3 regions of the Kocuria sabuli genome follow, and region 3 is predicted to be linked to each of the others. Evidence: riboswitches for the same ligand, from Rfam matches in the RefSeq annotation. Region 3 holds a riboswitch; each other region holds the start of a gene.
The links. A riboswitch is a leader RNA that binds a small molecule or an ion and turns the genes downstream of it on or off. The one in region 3 is predicted to bind S-adenosylmethionine.
Positions count from the first base shown of each region.

Region 1 (4,175 bases), on a different contig from region 3:
TCCTCCGGCAGGAGCTGGCTGTGCGTGGTGGACGCGGGGTGGATCACGAGCGAGCGGACGTCGCCGATGTTCGCGACGTTCGAGTGCAGCGTCAGGGCGTCCACGAAGGCCGCACCGGCCTCCCGCCCGCCCTCGAGCACGAACCCGAGGACGGAGCCCGCGCCGCGGGGCGCGTACTTGCGCGCCCGGTCGTGCCAGGGCGAGGACTCCAGTCCCGCCCAGCTCACCGTGCGCACGTCCTCGCGGGCCTCGAGCCAGCGGGCCACCTCCCCGGCGTTGGCCACGTGGCGCTCCATGCGCAGGGACAGCGTCTCGATGCCCTGCGCGATGAGGAACGCGTTGAAGGGGGAGATCGCCGAGCCGAGATCGCGCAGCAGCTGCACCCGGGCCTTGAGGATGTACGACAGGTTGACCCCGAACGCGCCCTCCGCGCCGAGCGCCTGGGCGTAGACCAGACCGCCGTAGGACTCGTCGGGCTGGTTGAAGCCGGGGAAGCGCTCCGGGTACCGGCCGAAGTCGAAGGCGCCGGAGTCCACGATCACGCCGCCGAGCGCGGTGCCGTGCCCGCCCAGGAACTTGGTGGCCGAGTGCACCACGATGTCCGCGCCCCACCGGAAGGGCTGGACGAGGTACGGGGTCGCCACCGTGTTGTCCACGATGAGCGGCACCTCGTGCTCGTGGGCGATCCCGGAGACCGTCTCGATGTCGAGGACGTCGTTGCGCGGGTTCGGGATGGTCTCGGCGTAGAAGGCCTTGGTGTTGGGCCGCACGGCGCGCCGCCAGGCCTCGGGGTCGTCCGGGTCCGCCACGAAGGTGCTCTCGATGCCGAGCTTGGCGAGGGTGAACTTGAACAGGTTGTAGGACCCGCCGTACAGGCTGGGACTGACCACGACATGGTCCCCCGCCCCCGCGAGGTTCAGGACCGCGAAGGTCGTGGCCGACTGCCCGGCACTGAGCAGCAGGGCGCCCACCCCGCCCTCCAGCGCGGCGATGCGGTTCTCCACGACCTCCGTGGTCGGGTTGCCGATCCGGGTGTAGATGGGACCGAGCTCCGCGAGCGCGAAGCGGTCCGCGGCGGCCTGTGCGTCCGGGAAGACGAAGGACGTGGTCTGGTGGATCGGCAGGGCGCGGGAGCCGGTGACCGGGTCGGGGCGCTGGCCCGCGTGGATCTGCTGGGTCTCGAAGGACCAGCCCCCCGGGTTCTCGGGGGTGGGCAGCTCGGCCGCGGGGGCGTCGGTGGGGGAAGCGGGGGACTCGGACATGCCGGGACTCCTTGCGGGTGTCAGGGGTCCGGTGTCCGACCGTGGTGGTGCTGCCGTGCGACGGCCGGGCACCGAGGACCCGCGCTTGCTCGCTCGCCGGTCGCGAGGAGCCCGGTCTTCACCCAGGGCACCCCACCGCGGTGGAGGGTTGCCGGCCAGCTAGCTGGGGCTTGGACGCTGGCGCTCATGACCTGGGCAACATTGTCCGGATTCCGGCGACGCGGCGTCAAGCCGGGCCCGGCGAGTCCCCCGGACACGGTCTGTGCGCGGCGGGCTCCGGCACGGCGCGGACCGATTTGGAGACGAAACTCACACGGTGCCACGATGAGCCCATGAGAGTCGACCACGTGTCCTACGCCTGCCGCCCGGAGGGCCTGGCAGCCACCACCGAGGGCATCGCCGACCAGCTCGGGATCGAGCCGGTCAAGGGCGGGGTGCACCCCCGTTTCGGTACCCGCAACATGATCCTGCCCCTCACCAACCACCAGTACGTGGAGGTCGTCGAGGTCCTCGAGCACCCCGCCGCGGAGAAGGCGCCGTTCGGCCAGGCCGTGCGTGCCCGCTCCCGGGCCGGCGGCGGCTGGATGGGCTGGGTCGTCGAGGTCGACGACCTCGCTCCGTTCGAGGACCGTCTCGGCCGCCGGGCCGTGCCCGGCCACCGGGTGTTCCCGGACGGCCGGTGCCTGGAGTGGCACCAGATCGGCGTCAAGGGTCTGATGGCGGACCCCCAGCTGCCGTTCATGGTGCACTTCGACTCGGGCCCGGAGATGCACCCCTCCCAGGCGCGGCTCACCGACGTGGGTCTGGCGGGGATGTGCATCGCCGGTGCGCCCGAGCGGGTCACCGAGTGGCTGGGTGCGCCCGTGGAGACCGCGCTCGACCAGCTGAGCGTGGACTGGCGCTACCCCGCGGGCACCCCCGGCCTGCTCTCCGTCTCCTTCGCGACCCCCGACGGCCTCGTCACCATCTGAGCCGGAGCACGGGCTGCACCGCGGGCCGGGGCGGGTGCGCCCCGGCCCGCGCCTCAGCCGAGCAGCCAGGCGGTGCCCAGGAAGCCCACGGCGTCGAGCAGGAAGTGCGCGACGACCAGGGGCATCACCCGCCCGGTGCGCCGGTAGAGCTCGGCGAACACGAGGCCCATCACCACGTTGCCGAGGAAGGGACCGATCCCCTGGTAGAGGTGGTAGCTGCCGCGGAACACGGCCGTGACCGCCAGCACCACCGGCCAGCGCCAGCCGATCCGGGTGAGCCGGTCGGTGAGGAACGCGACCACCACCACCTCCTCCACGAGGGCGTGGCGCAGCGCGGAGAGCAGGAGCACCGGCACCGTCCACCAGTGCTCGGCCAGCCCCGACGTCGTCACCTCGGCGGTGAGGCCCAGGGCGCGGCCGGCCGTGTAGAGGGCGAGCGTCCCGAGACCCATGATCAGGAACAGCACCGCGCCCAGCCCGAGGTCCGGGAGCGGCATCCGGGCGTCGAGCCCGATCCGCCGCCGCGCGATGCCCAGGGCGCCCGCGGACCCGGCGAGCAGGTAGAGCGCGAGCAGCACCGGCACCAGGTCCAGCCCGATGCCCGTGAGCTGGCGCAGCAGGTCGAACAGCGGCTGGAGGCTCAGCGGCGGGTTCATGGTCGTCCGCGCCTCGGAGAGCGGTCCGCGGGCGAGCTGCTCCGCGAGGGAGAGCACCGCGTAGAGCGCCGAGGCGCCCAGCGAGACCCCGAGCACCAGGAGCACCTGCACCCACAGGTCGGCGCGGGTGGAGCCGAAGGCCGGAGGGCGCGGGGCGAGGTGCGAGGGGGTGCTCATGCGGACATTCTGGCACCGGCGGGGCCGGGCCCCGGGCCGGGAGCGCACGCACCGGTGCTGCTCGAGTCCGGGGGGCGACCGCCGGCCGCGGCGCCCCCGGGGGCGAGGTCGCCGGGCCGGTCGAGGCGCTCCGCGCCGGGCGGCACGTCGCGTCCGCCGGGGGCCGGCCCGTCTTCCCTAGGATGGGAGTCATGACAGCCCTTCCCCCGCAGATCAGCCGCCAGCCCGTGGAGCGCGCCTTCCACGGCCACGTGTTCCCCGACCCCTACGAGTGGATGCGGGCCAAGGAGTCCCCCGAGGTGCTCGCCCACCTGGCGGCGGAGAACGAGTACGCGGAGGCCAGCACGGCGCACCTGGCGGGACTGCGGGAGTCGATCTTCGGGGAGATCAGGAACCGCACCCAGGAGACCGACCTGTCGGTGCCGAACCGGCGCGGCGACTGGTGGTACTTCTCCCGCACGGTGGAGGGTGGCGCGCACCAGGTGTTCTGCCGGGTCGCGGCGGCCACCACCGGCGACGTCCTCGCGGACTGGACCCCGCCCGTCGTCGAGCCCGGGCTCCCCATGGCCGGGGAGCAGGTGCTCCTCGACGCCAACGCGGAGTCCGCGAAGCACGAGTTCTACTCGCTCGGGGGCTTCGACGTCTCCGAGGACGGGGAGCTGCTGGCCTGGTCCGAGGACGTCACCGGCGACGAGCGGTTCACGCTGCGCGTGCGCGACCTCACCACCGGGGCGCTGCTCGCCGACGAGATCCCCGACACCTTCTACGGGTCCTTCCTCACCCCCGACGCCCGCGCGGTCTACTACACCGTGGTGGACGAGTCCTGGCGGCCCCACCAGCTGCGCCGGCACGTGCTGGGCACCCCCGTGGCCGAGGACGTCGTGGTCCACGAGGAGACCGACCCCGGACTGTGGCTGGGCGCCGGGCTCTCCGCGGACCGGCGCTGGATCGTGGTGGAGGCCATGTGCTCCGAGTACTCCGAGCAGCTGATCCAGCCGGTGGCGGAGCCCGGGGCGCCGCTGCGGGTCGTGCTGCCGCGCACCGACCGGGTGCTCTACGAGGCCGAGCCGGTCCTGCTGGACGGGCGGGAGCAGATCCTGCTGACCCAC
Region 1 covers NZ_JAVHZE010000002.1:119,491-123,665, forward strand. Annotated here, with positions in the region: gene RE027_RS02825 (bifunctional o-acetylhomoserine/o-acetylserine sulfhydrylase) at 1-1,262, opposite strand, end outside; SAM riboswitch class IV at 1,339-1,454, opposite strand; gene RE027_RS02830 (VOC family protein) at 1,595-2,233, shown strand; gene RE027_RS02835 (CPBP family intramembrane glutamic endopeptidase) at 2,287-3,066, opposite strand; gene RE027_RS02840 (S9 family peptidase) at 3,258-4,175, shown strand, end outside.
Region 1: it holds a riboswitch for S-adenosylmethionine, as region 3 does, so the genes downstream of both, RE027_RS02825 (bifunctional o-acetylhomoserine/o-acetylserine sulfhydrylase) here and RE027_RS15555 (LLM class flavin-dependent oxidoreductase) in region 3, are expected to answer to the same signal.

Region 2 (4,175 bases), on a different contig from region 3:
CCCCACGTGCTGATGCGCTTCTACACGGTGCCCACGGCCAAGGAGGCCCGCACCTCGGTGGTCTGGGCGATCGGCCTGATCGGCCTGTTCTACCTCTTCACCCTCATCCTGGGCTTCGGCGCGGCGGCCCTCATCGGCGCCGAGCGGATCCAGGCGGCGCCGGGCGGCGTGAACTCCGCGGCGCCGCTGCTGGCCTTCGAGCTGGGCGGATCGCTGCTGATGGGCATCATCGCGGCGGTGGCGTTCGCCACGATCCTCGCGGTCGTGGCCGGCCTGGCCATCACGGCCTCGGCCTCCTTCGCCCACGACATCTACACCAGCGTCATCAAGAAGGGCGACTCCGATCCCCGCAAGGAGTTGCGGGTCGCGAAGACCACCGTGGTGGTCATCGGGCTCGTGTCCATCGCGGGCGGCATCGGCGCGCAGGGCCAGAACGTCGCGTTCCTCGTGGCGCTCGCCTTCGCGGTCGCGGCCTCGGCGAACCTGCCGACCATCCTGTACTCCCTGTACTGGCGGCGCTTCACCACCCGGGGCGCGGTCTGGTCGATGTACGGCGGCCTGTTCATCTCGGTGGGCCTGATCATCTTCTCCCCGGTCATGTCCGGTGCCGAGACGTCGATGATCCCGACGGCGGACTTCGCGTGGTTCCCGCTGCAGAACCCGGGCATCGTCTCGATCCCGGCCTCCTTCCTGCTCGGCTTCATCGGCTCCATGACGGAACGCCGTCTCGAGGACCCGGTCAAGCAGTCCGAGATGGAGGTGCGCTCCCTCACAGGCATCGGCGCGGAGAAGCCCGTCGCCCACTGAGGACGTCCCGCTCCCACCTGGGAGGATCTCCGGCCCGCCCGAGGCTCCGGCTTCGGGCGGGCCGGCCCGTGTCCGGGGACACGAAGTGATTCGCTAAAGGAAACGGACAGGCGGCTGAGTGTCGGATAGGGTGGGGACAGGAGCAACCGCAGGATATTCCTTGGATACTCACCGGTTGCGTACAATGAAAGTCCCTCGCGGGACGGATAAGGAGCCATCATGGGAATCATCAGCTGGATCGTCCTCGGCCTCATCGCCGGCGCCCTCGCCAAGCTCATCATGCCGGGCAACCAGGGCGGCGGCATCATCGTCACCATGGTCCTCGGCATCGTCGGAGCCCTCCTCGGAGGCTTCCTGGGCTCGCTGATCGGGATCGGCAGCCTCGACTCCGTGTTCGACATCGGCACGATCATCACCGCCGTCGTGGGAGCGCTCATCGTGCTCTTCATCTGGGGCGCGGTCACCGGCCGCAAGGGCCGCACCACGCGCTGATCCGACCCCGTCGGTCGCCGAGGCCCCGTCCACCGTTCATGGTGGGCGGGGCCTCGGCGCATCCCGGGCCCGGGGCGCACCGCACCCCCGCCGGCCCGTCGGTGCGCGGCACCGGGGGTGCCCGCTGGGGGATACTGGGGCCATGACGTCCCCCTCCTCCGTGCTCCGCAACCGCCCGACGCCCGAGCTGCGCGCACTGGCCGCCGCCGGTCCCCGCAGGATCAGCGTCCTCGGCTCGACGGGCTCGATCGGCACCCAGGCGCTCGACGTCGTGCGGGCCGCGAACGCCCTCGACGGCGCGACGCCGTTCGACGTGGTGGCCCTCGCCGCCGGCCGTGGCCACCTGCCGCTGCTGGCGGAGCAGGCCGTGGCGACCCGCGCCGCCCTGGTGGCGACGAGCGGCACCGGGGACGACGTCCGGGAGCTGGTCCGGCTGATCGCCGAGTGCGCCTCGTCCGCCGGCGCCGCCGACTACCGCCCCGAGCTCCTCCACGGCCCCGACGCCGCCGCGGTGGTCGCGGGGCACCCGGAGGCGGACCTCGTGCTCAACGGCATCACCGGTTCGATCGGTCTCGCCCCCACGCTGGCCGCCCTGCGGGCCGGGCACCGGCTCGCGCTGGCGAACAAGGAGTCGCTGATTGCCGGTGGCCCGCTGGTCAAGGAGGCGGCCGCGGGGCGCCCGGACGCCCTGATCCCGGTGGACTCCGAGCACTCGGCCCTGGCACAGGCACTGCGCGGCGGCAGCACCGCCGAGGTGGACCGGCTCGTGCTGACCGCCTCGGGCGGCCCGTTCCGCGGCCGTACCCGGGCGGAGCTGGAGGCGGTCACCCCGCGGGAGGCGCTGCGGCACCCCACCTGGGACATGGGCGTCATGGTCACGACCAACTCGGCGACGATGGTGAACAAGGCCCTGGAGGTGCTCGAGGCCCACCTGCTCTTCGACGTCCCGCTGGAGCGCATCGACGTGGTGGTCCACCCCCAGTCGGTCGTGCACTCCATGGTCCAGTTCGTGGACGGCTCGACCCTCGCCCAGGCCTCGCCGCCGGACATGCGCCTGCCCATCGCACTCGGCCTGGCCTGGCCGCACCGCGTACCCGGTGCGGCGCCCGCGTGCGACTGGACCCGCGCGGCCGAGTGGACCTTCGAGCCGCTGGACAGCGAGGCGTTCCCGGCCGTGGACCTCATCAAGGCCGCGGGGGAGCGCGGAGGCACCCACCCGGCGGTGTTCAACGCCGCCAACGAGGAGGCGGTGCACGCCTTCCACGACGGCCGGATCCGGTTCCCCGTGATCGTGGACACGGTCGAGAAGGTGCTGGGCGAGCACGAGGACCGCGGCCACCTGGACCTCGACGCCGTCCTGGAGGCCGAGCGCTGGGCCCGGCGCCGCGCCCAGGAGCTCCTCGGCCGCTGACGGGGCCGGTCCGGGCCCCCGCCGCACGTGCTAGTCTGTCGGGCGGATGACGAGTCCCAGCGCGAAGCCCTGGCTTGCTGGGCGGCAACCCTCTCCCGTAGTGGGGTGCCCCAGGTGAACCATCCGGCACCGGCCATCGACGGCCGGCGGCAAGTACGGTTCGACCGTGGACGCGCCCTCCGGCGCGCCCTCGACCGTGGCCGCCGGACCCGTCGGGTCCGGCGGAGACCTCCGACATCCTGGATCCACGGAAAGGCATGACATGCGATCGCAGCGCCTCACCCACCTCGCCCTCGCCACCACCCTCGGCCTCACCCTCACCGCCTGCGGCGGTTCCGACCAGGCGGCCGCGCCCTACGACGACGGCGTCATCAAGATCGGCACCGACGGCCGGACCCAGGTGCACGAGGCCTTCCTGGAGGAGGCGGAGAAGGCCGGCGTCGAGGTCGAGCTCGTGGAGTTCACCGACTACAACCAGCCCAACGCCGCGCTCACCAGCGGCGACCTGGACATGAACTGGTTCCAGCACGGGGCGTTCCTGGCCGACTACCGGAACAACTCGGGCGAGGACATCGTCCCGATCGGGTCCACCTCCATCTACCCGCTGGGCCTCTACTCGGAGCGCTACGAGTCCCTGGACCAGATCCAGGAGGGCGACGAGATCGCGGTGCCCAACGACGCGATCAACCTCGCCCGCGCGCTCCTGCTGCTGCAGTCCGCCGGGCTCGTCGAGTTCACCTCCGACACCACGGCCCCGTCCGAGCTGGACATCGACACCGAGGCCTCCAAGGTCCGGGTCACGCCCGTCTCGGCCGAGCAGACCGTGCTGTCGATGAGCTCGACCGCCGGCGCCGTGGTCAACAACACGTTCCTCACCCGGGCCGACATCGACCCGAACTCGGCCCTGTACTCCGACGGCGAGGACAACGAGAACGCCCTGCCCTACGTCAACTTCTTCGCCGCCACCGGAGGCAACAAGGACGACGAGACCCTCCACCAGGTCGCCGACCTCTTCCACACGGACGCGGTGCTGGCGGCCGAGCAGGCGGAGACGAAGGACACCGCCGTGTCCATGGACGTCGCGCAGGACGAGCTGATCGAGGTCGTCGACCGGTACGCCGAGGACCTCGAGAAGTGACGGCTCCGGCCGACCCGGACCGGATCCGCCACCCCGACGGCGACGTCATCGTCCGCTTCGAGGACGTCACCAAGACCTTCGTCACGGGCCCGGCGAAGGCCCGGCGCGAAGTGGTCGCGGTGGACGGCGTCTCGCTCGAGATCCGGCGGGGGGAGATCTTCGGCGTGATCGGCTACTCCGGTGCCGGGAAGTCGACGCTCGTGCGCCTGATCAACGGACTCGAGCCGATCACCTCGGGTTCCCTCACGGTCAACGGTTTCGAGGTCGCGGGCCGGAAGGAGACCGAGCTCGCACCCGTCCGGCAGGAGATCGGGATGATCTTCCAGC
Region 2 covers NZ_JAVHZE010000002.1:80,656-84,830, reverse strand. Annotated here, with positions in the region: gene RE027_RS02645 (monocarboxylic acid transporter) at 1-807, shown strand, start outside; gene RE027_RS02640 (GlsB/YeaQ/YmgE family stress response membrane protein) at 1,027-1,299, shown strand; gene dxr (1-deoxy-D-xylulose-5-phosphate reductoisomerase) at 1,442-2,710, shown strand; SAM riboswitch class IV at 2,756-2,872, shown strand; gene RE027_RS02630 (MetQ/NlpA family ABC transporter substrate-binding protein) at 2,973-3,848, shown strand; gene RE027_RS02625 (methionine ABC transporter ATP-binding protein) at 3,845-4,175, shown strand, end outside.
Region 2: it holds a riboswitch for S-adenosylmethionine, as region 3 does, so the genes downstream of both, RE027_RS02630 (MetQ/NlpA family ABC transporter substrate-binding protein) here and RE027_RS15555 (LLM class flavin-dependent oxidoreductase) in region 3, are expected to answer to the same signal.

Region 3 (4,175 bases):
TCGATCCCGGCCGCGTCGGCGAGCAGCTGCGCCGTCTCGTCGGGGTGGGTCAGGGCCCACTCCCGGGCGTAGGCGTAGACGTCCACCACGGTCTGCGCCGCCTCGGGCCGCTCCTCGAGGAAGTTCTCGTGCGCGTTGAGGAAGCCGTAGGTGTTGAAGTCCACGTTGCGGTAGAACAGCTCGGCGCCGTTCTCCTCCGCGGCGGCCATGATCGGGTCCAGCCCGGACCAGGCGTCCACCTGGCCGTTCTCCAGGGCCGAGCGGCCGTCGGCGTGCTGGAGGTTCTGGATCGTGACGTCCGCCGGGTCCACGCCGCCCTGCTCGAGGGCCTGGAGCAGGAAGAAGTAGGGGTCGGTGCCCTTGGTGGCCGCCACGGTCCGGCCCTCGAGGTCGGCCACGGACGCCACCCCGGTGTCCGGGGTGGTCACGAGCGCGGACCACTCCGGCTGCGAGTAGAGGTCGACGACCTTGATCGGGGTGTCGTTGCTGCGGGCCAGCAGGGCGGCGGAGCCGGCGGTGGAGCCGATGTCGACGGCCTCCGCGCGCAGCGCCTCGTTCGCCTTGTTCGAACCCGCGGACTGCACCCACTCGACCGTGGTGCCCTCCTCGGCGAAGGCGGCCTCGAGCCAACCCTTCTCCTTGATGACGACGGAGAGCGGGTTGTAGGTGGCCCAGTCGACCACGACGGTGTCGTCGCCGCCGGCCTCGGCCTCGCCGGAGCCCTCACCCGCCATGCACCCGGTCAGGGTCAGGGCGAGAACGGCCGTGAGGGCGGGGATCGCGCGGGCGGAGCGCGGGGAGAGCGGCATGGTGGGGCCTTTCGTGGTGGGGCGGAGTGCGGCGCGGGGTCGTCGTCGTGCCCGGCGGGCGGGGACGGCCGGGGTCAGCGGGCCGCGGGGTGGTGGGCGTCGACGCCCAGGTGGCCGAGCAGCTGCACCCGCAGCCCGGCGAGGACCTCGGAGGCGCGGTCGCGGGGGCGCTCGCCGGGGACGGAGAGCACCGTGCTGATCGAGGCGGGGGCGGTCGGGCCGGTGCGGCCCAGGACGACCACCCGGTCCGCGAGCTGCAGCGCCTCGTCGACGTCGTGGGTCACGAGCAGGACGGTGGTCGGCTGGGCCGCGTGGACGGTGAGCAGGAGGTCCTGCATCTGCATCCGGGTCAGGGCGTCGAGCGCGCCGAACGGCTCGTCGAGGAGCAGCACCCCGGGGTTGCGGGCCAGCGCCCGGGCCAGCGACGCGCGCTGGGCCATGCCGCCCGAGATCGCCCGGGGACGGTGACCGGCGTGCGCGGTCAGCCCGACCAGGCGCAGCAGGTCGTCGATCACGGCGTCGCCCTCGGCCCGGCTCAGCCCGGAGGGCAGACCCAGGCGGACGTTCTCGCGCACGGAGCGCCACGGCAGCAGCCGGGGCTCCTGGAAGGCGACGGCGCAGCGCGGGTCGATCCCGGAGACGGGCGTGCCGTCGATGAGCACCCGGCCCGCCGAGGCGGTGTCCAGGCCGGCCGCGGCCCGCAGCAGCGTGGACTTGCCGCACCCCGAGGGCCCCAGGATCGCCACGACCTCGCCGGGCCGGGCCGTGACGTCGACGTCGTGCAGGACGTGGTGGGCCTGCCCGCCCGACGGGAACGCCTTGCCGACGTGTTCGAAGGCCACCGAGAAGGCGCGCTTGCGGGAGACCGGTGCGGTGGCGGTGGACGGTGCAGAGCCCAGCAGAGACGTGCCCATGATCAACTCCATCGGTCCTGGCATTAGCACCTCGCACGGGGAGTCGGACGGATCCGTGCCGGTTGCTGCGACGTCGACGAGCCAGGTCTCTCAGCCGCTCCGGATGGTTACCGGCCCCATTGAACGTGCTCCCCGGGGTGCCTGGCAAATCCCGCCGGGCGCCCGCGCGGAGCTGCTGCCGCTCCTCGGCCGGCGTCCCCGGCCGGCGGGAGACTGTCCGGAGGAGCGGCTCGGGTGCCAGGATGGGTCCATGAGCCGCAACGACCCCGCCGTGATCGACCGCCTGATGACGCAGCCCGGCCGGTGGGCCGTCGTGGGGCTGACCGGCAACACCGCCCGCACCGCGCACCCGGTGGCGGCGCGGATCCGCGACGACCTCGGCATGACGATCGTCCCCGTCAACCCGAAGGGCAAGGCGGTCCACGGCGAGCCCGGGTTCCGCACCCTCGCCGAGGTCCCGCAGCCCGTCGACGTGGTGGACTGCTTCGTCAACTCCCGCCGGGTCGGCGCGGTCGTGGACCAGGCCGTCGCCGCCGGCGCGAAGGCCGTGTGGCTGCAGCTGGGCGTCGTGGACCACGACGCCGCGGCCCGGGCCGCCGCCGCCGGACTCGACGTGGTCATGGACACCTGCCCGCTGATCGAGCTCCGGGCGCGGCTGCAGCGGGGCTGGACGCTGGACCCGCGGCGCACCCCGCCCCTCGCTCCGCCCGCCTGAGCCGCTCCGCTCCCGGCTCCTCCCGGGCCGGATCCTCCGGGCGCGGTCCGGTGTGACGCAGGTTGCACCGCCCGCGGTGCGAGCCGCTAAGCTGGTCCGCGACGACGATGACGAGACCCGACGCGAAGCTCTGGCTGGTCGGGCGGCAACCCTCTCCCGTAGCGGGGTGCCCCAGATGAACATCGGGCCGCGGCGCACACGCCTCGTGGCAAGTACGGCGCCCACCAGTGCGTCGGACCCGCGAGCAGGTCCCCAGGACGCACGGGCGCGGGTCGTCAGCGATCCGGGAGGACCACCCATGAGCAAGCGCATCGCCCTCAACGCCTTCGACATGAGCTGCGTCGGCCACCAGGCCCCCGGCCTGTGGAAGCACCCGCGCTCGCGGGCCGACGAGTACAACACCCTCGAGTACTGGACGGACGTCGCCCAGGTCCTGGAGCGGGGCCTGTTCGACGCGATGTTCCTCGCGGACGTCGTCGGGTACTACGACGTGTACCAGAACTCCGCGGCGCCGGTGATCAAGGACGCCACCCAGATCCCGGTCAACGACCCCTTCATGCAGATCTCCGCGATGGCGGCCGTGACGAAGCACCTGGGCTTCGGGGTGACCAGCGCGATCACCTACGAGCAGCCGTACCCGCTGGCCCGGAAGTTCGCGACCCTCGACCACCTGACGAAGGGCCGGATGGGCTTCAACGTGGTGACGTCCTACCTGAAGTCCGCCGCCGAGAACCACGGGCTGACGGAGCAGATCTCCCACGACGAGCGCTACGAGATCGCCGAGGAGTTCATGGAGGTCTGCTACAAGCTGTGGGAGGGCTCCTGGGAGGACGGCGCGGTCAAGCGCGACCGGGCCAACGGGGTCTTCGCCGATCCCTCCCTCGTGCACCCCATCCAGCACCACGGCAAGTACTTCGACGTCCCCGGCATCGGGCTGACCGAGCCGTCCCCGCAGCGCACCCCGCTGATCTTCCAGGCCGGAGCCTCCTCCCGCGGACGCGCGTTCGCCGGCCGCCACGCGGAGGCGGTGTTCGTGGGCGGCATCCGCCCGGACCTCACCCGCGTGGTGACCGACAAGCTGCGCGACGAGGCGCAGGCCCAGGGCCGGGACCGGGACGACCTCAAGATCTTCGCCATGCTGCACGTGATCGTCGACGAGACGGACGCGAAGGCCGAGCAGAAGCGCCGCGACTACGAGCGGTACGCGGACGCCGACGGCGCGCTGGGCCTCGTGGGCGGCTGGTCCGGCGTGGACCTGGGCCGGTACGACGAGGACGACGTCCTGGAGTACATCAAGACCGACTCGATCCAGTCCTTCCTGACCCCCTTCACCACGGCCGATCCCCACAAGAAGTGGACGGTCAGGGAGGTCGCGAAGCACATCTCGATGGGTGGCATGGGCGTGCCGATCGTCGGCTCCCCGCAGACCGTGGCCGACGAGCTCGAGCGGTGGATCGACGACGGCGGGCTGGACGGCATCAATCTCGCCTACCACGTCTCCCCGGGCTCGTTCGAGGACTTCGTGGAGTGGGTCGTGCCGGAGCTGCAGAAGCGCGGCCGCTACCGCACCGCGTACGAGGGCACCACGCTGCGCGAGAACGTCTACGGCGCCGGACGGACCAAGGTGCTGGACACCCACCCGGCCGCGAGGTACCGGGGCGCCTACGCGGGCAGGGCCTCCGCGGCGGACACGCCCGCCCGCGTGCCCACGTCCTGAGCCGTTCCCCGGTCCGCGCC
Region 3 covers NZ_JAVHZE010000020.1:52,637-56,811, reverse strand. Annotated here, with positions in the region: gene RE027_RS15570 (aliphatic sulfonate ABC transporter substrate-binding protein) at 1-809, opposite strand, end outside; gene RE027_RS15565 (ABC transporter ATP-binding protein) at 884-1,723, opposite strand; SAM riboswitch class I at 1,729-1,833, opposite strand; gene RE027_RS15560 (CoA-binding protein) at 1,974-2,438, shown strand; SAM riboswitch class IV at 2,545-2,659, shown strand; gene RE027_RS15555 (LLM class flavin-dependent oxidoreductase) at 2,737-4,155, shown strand.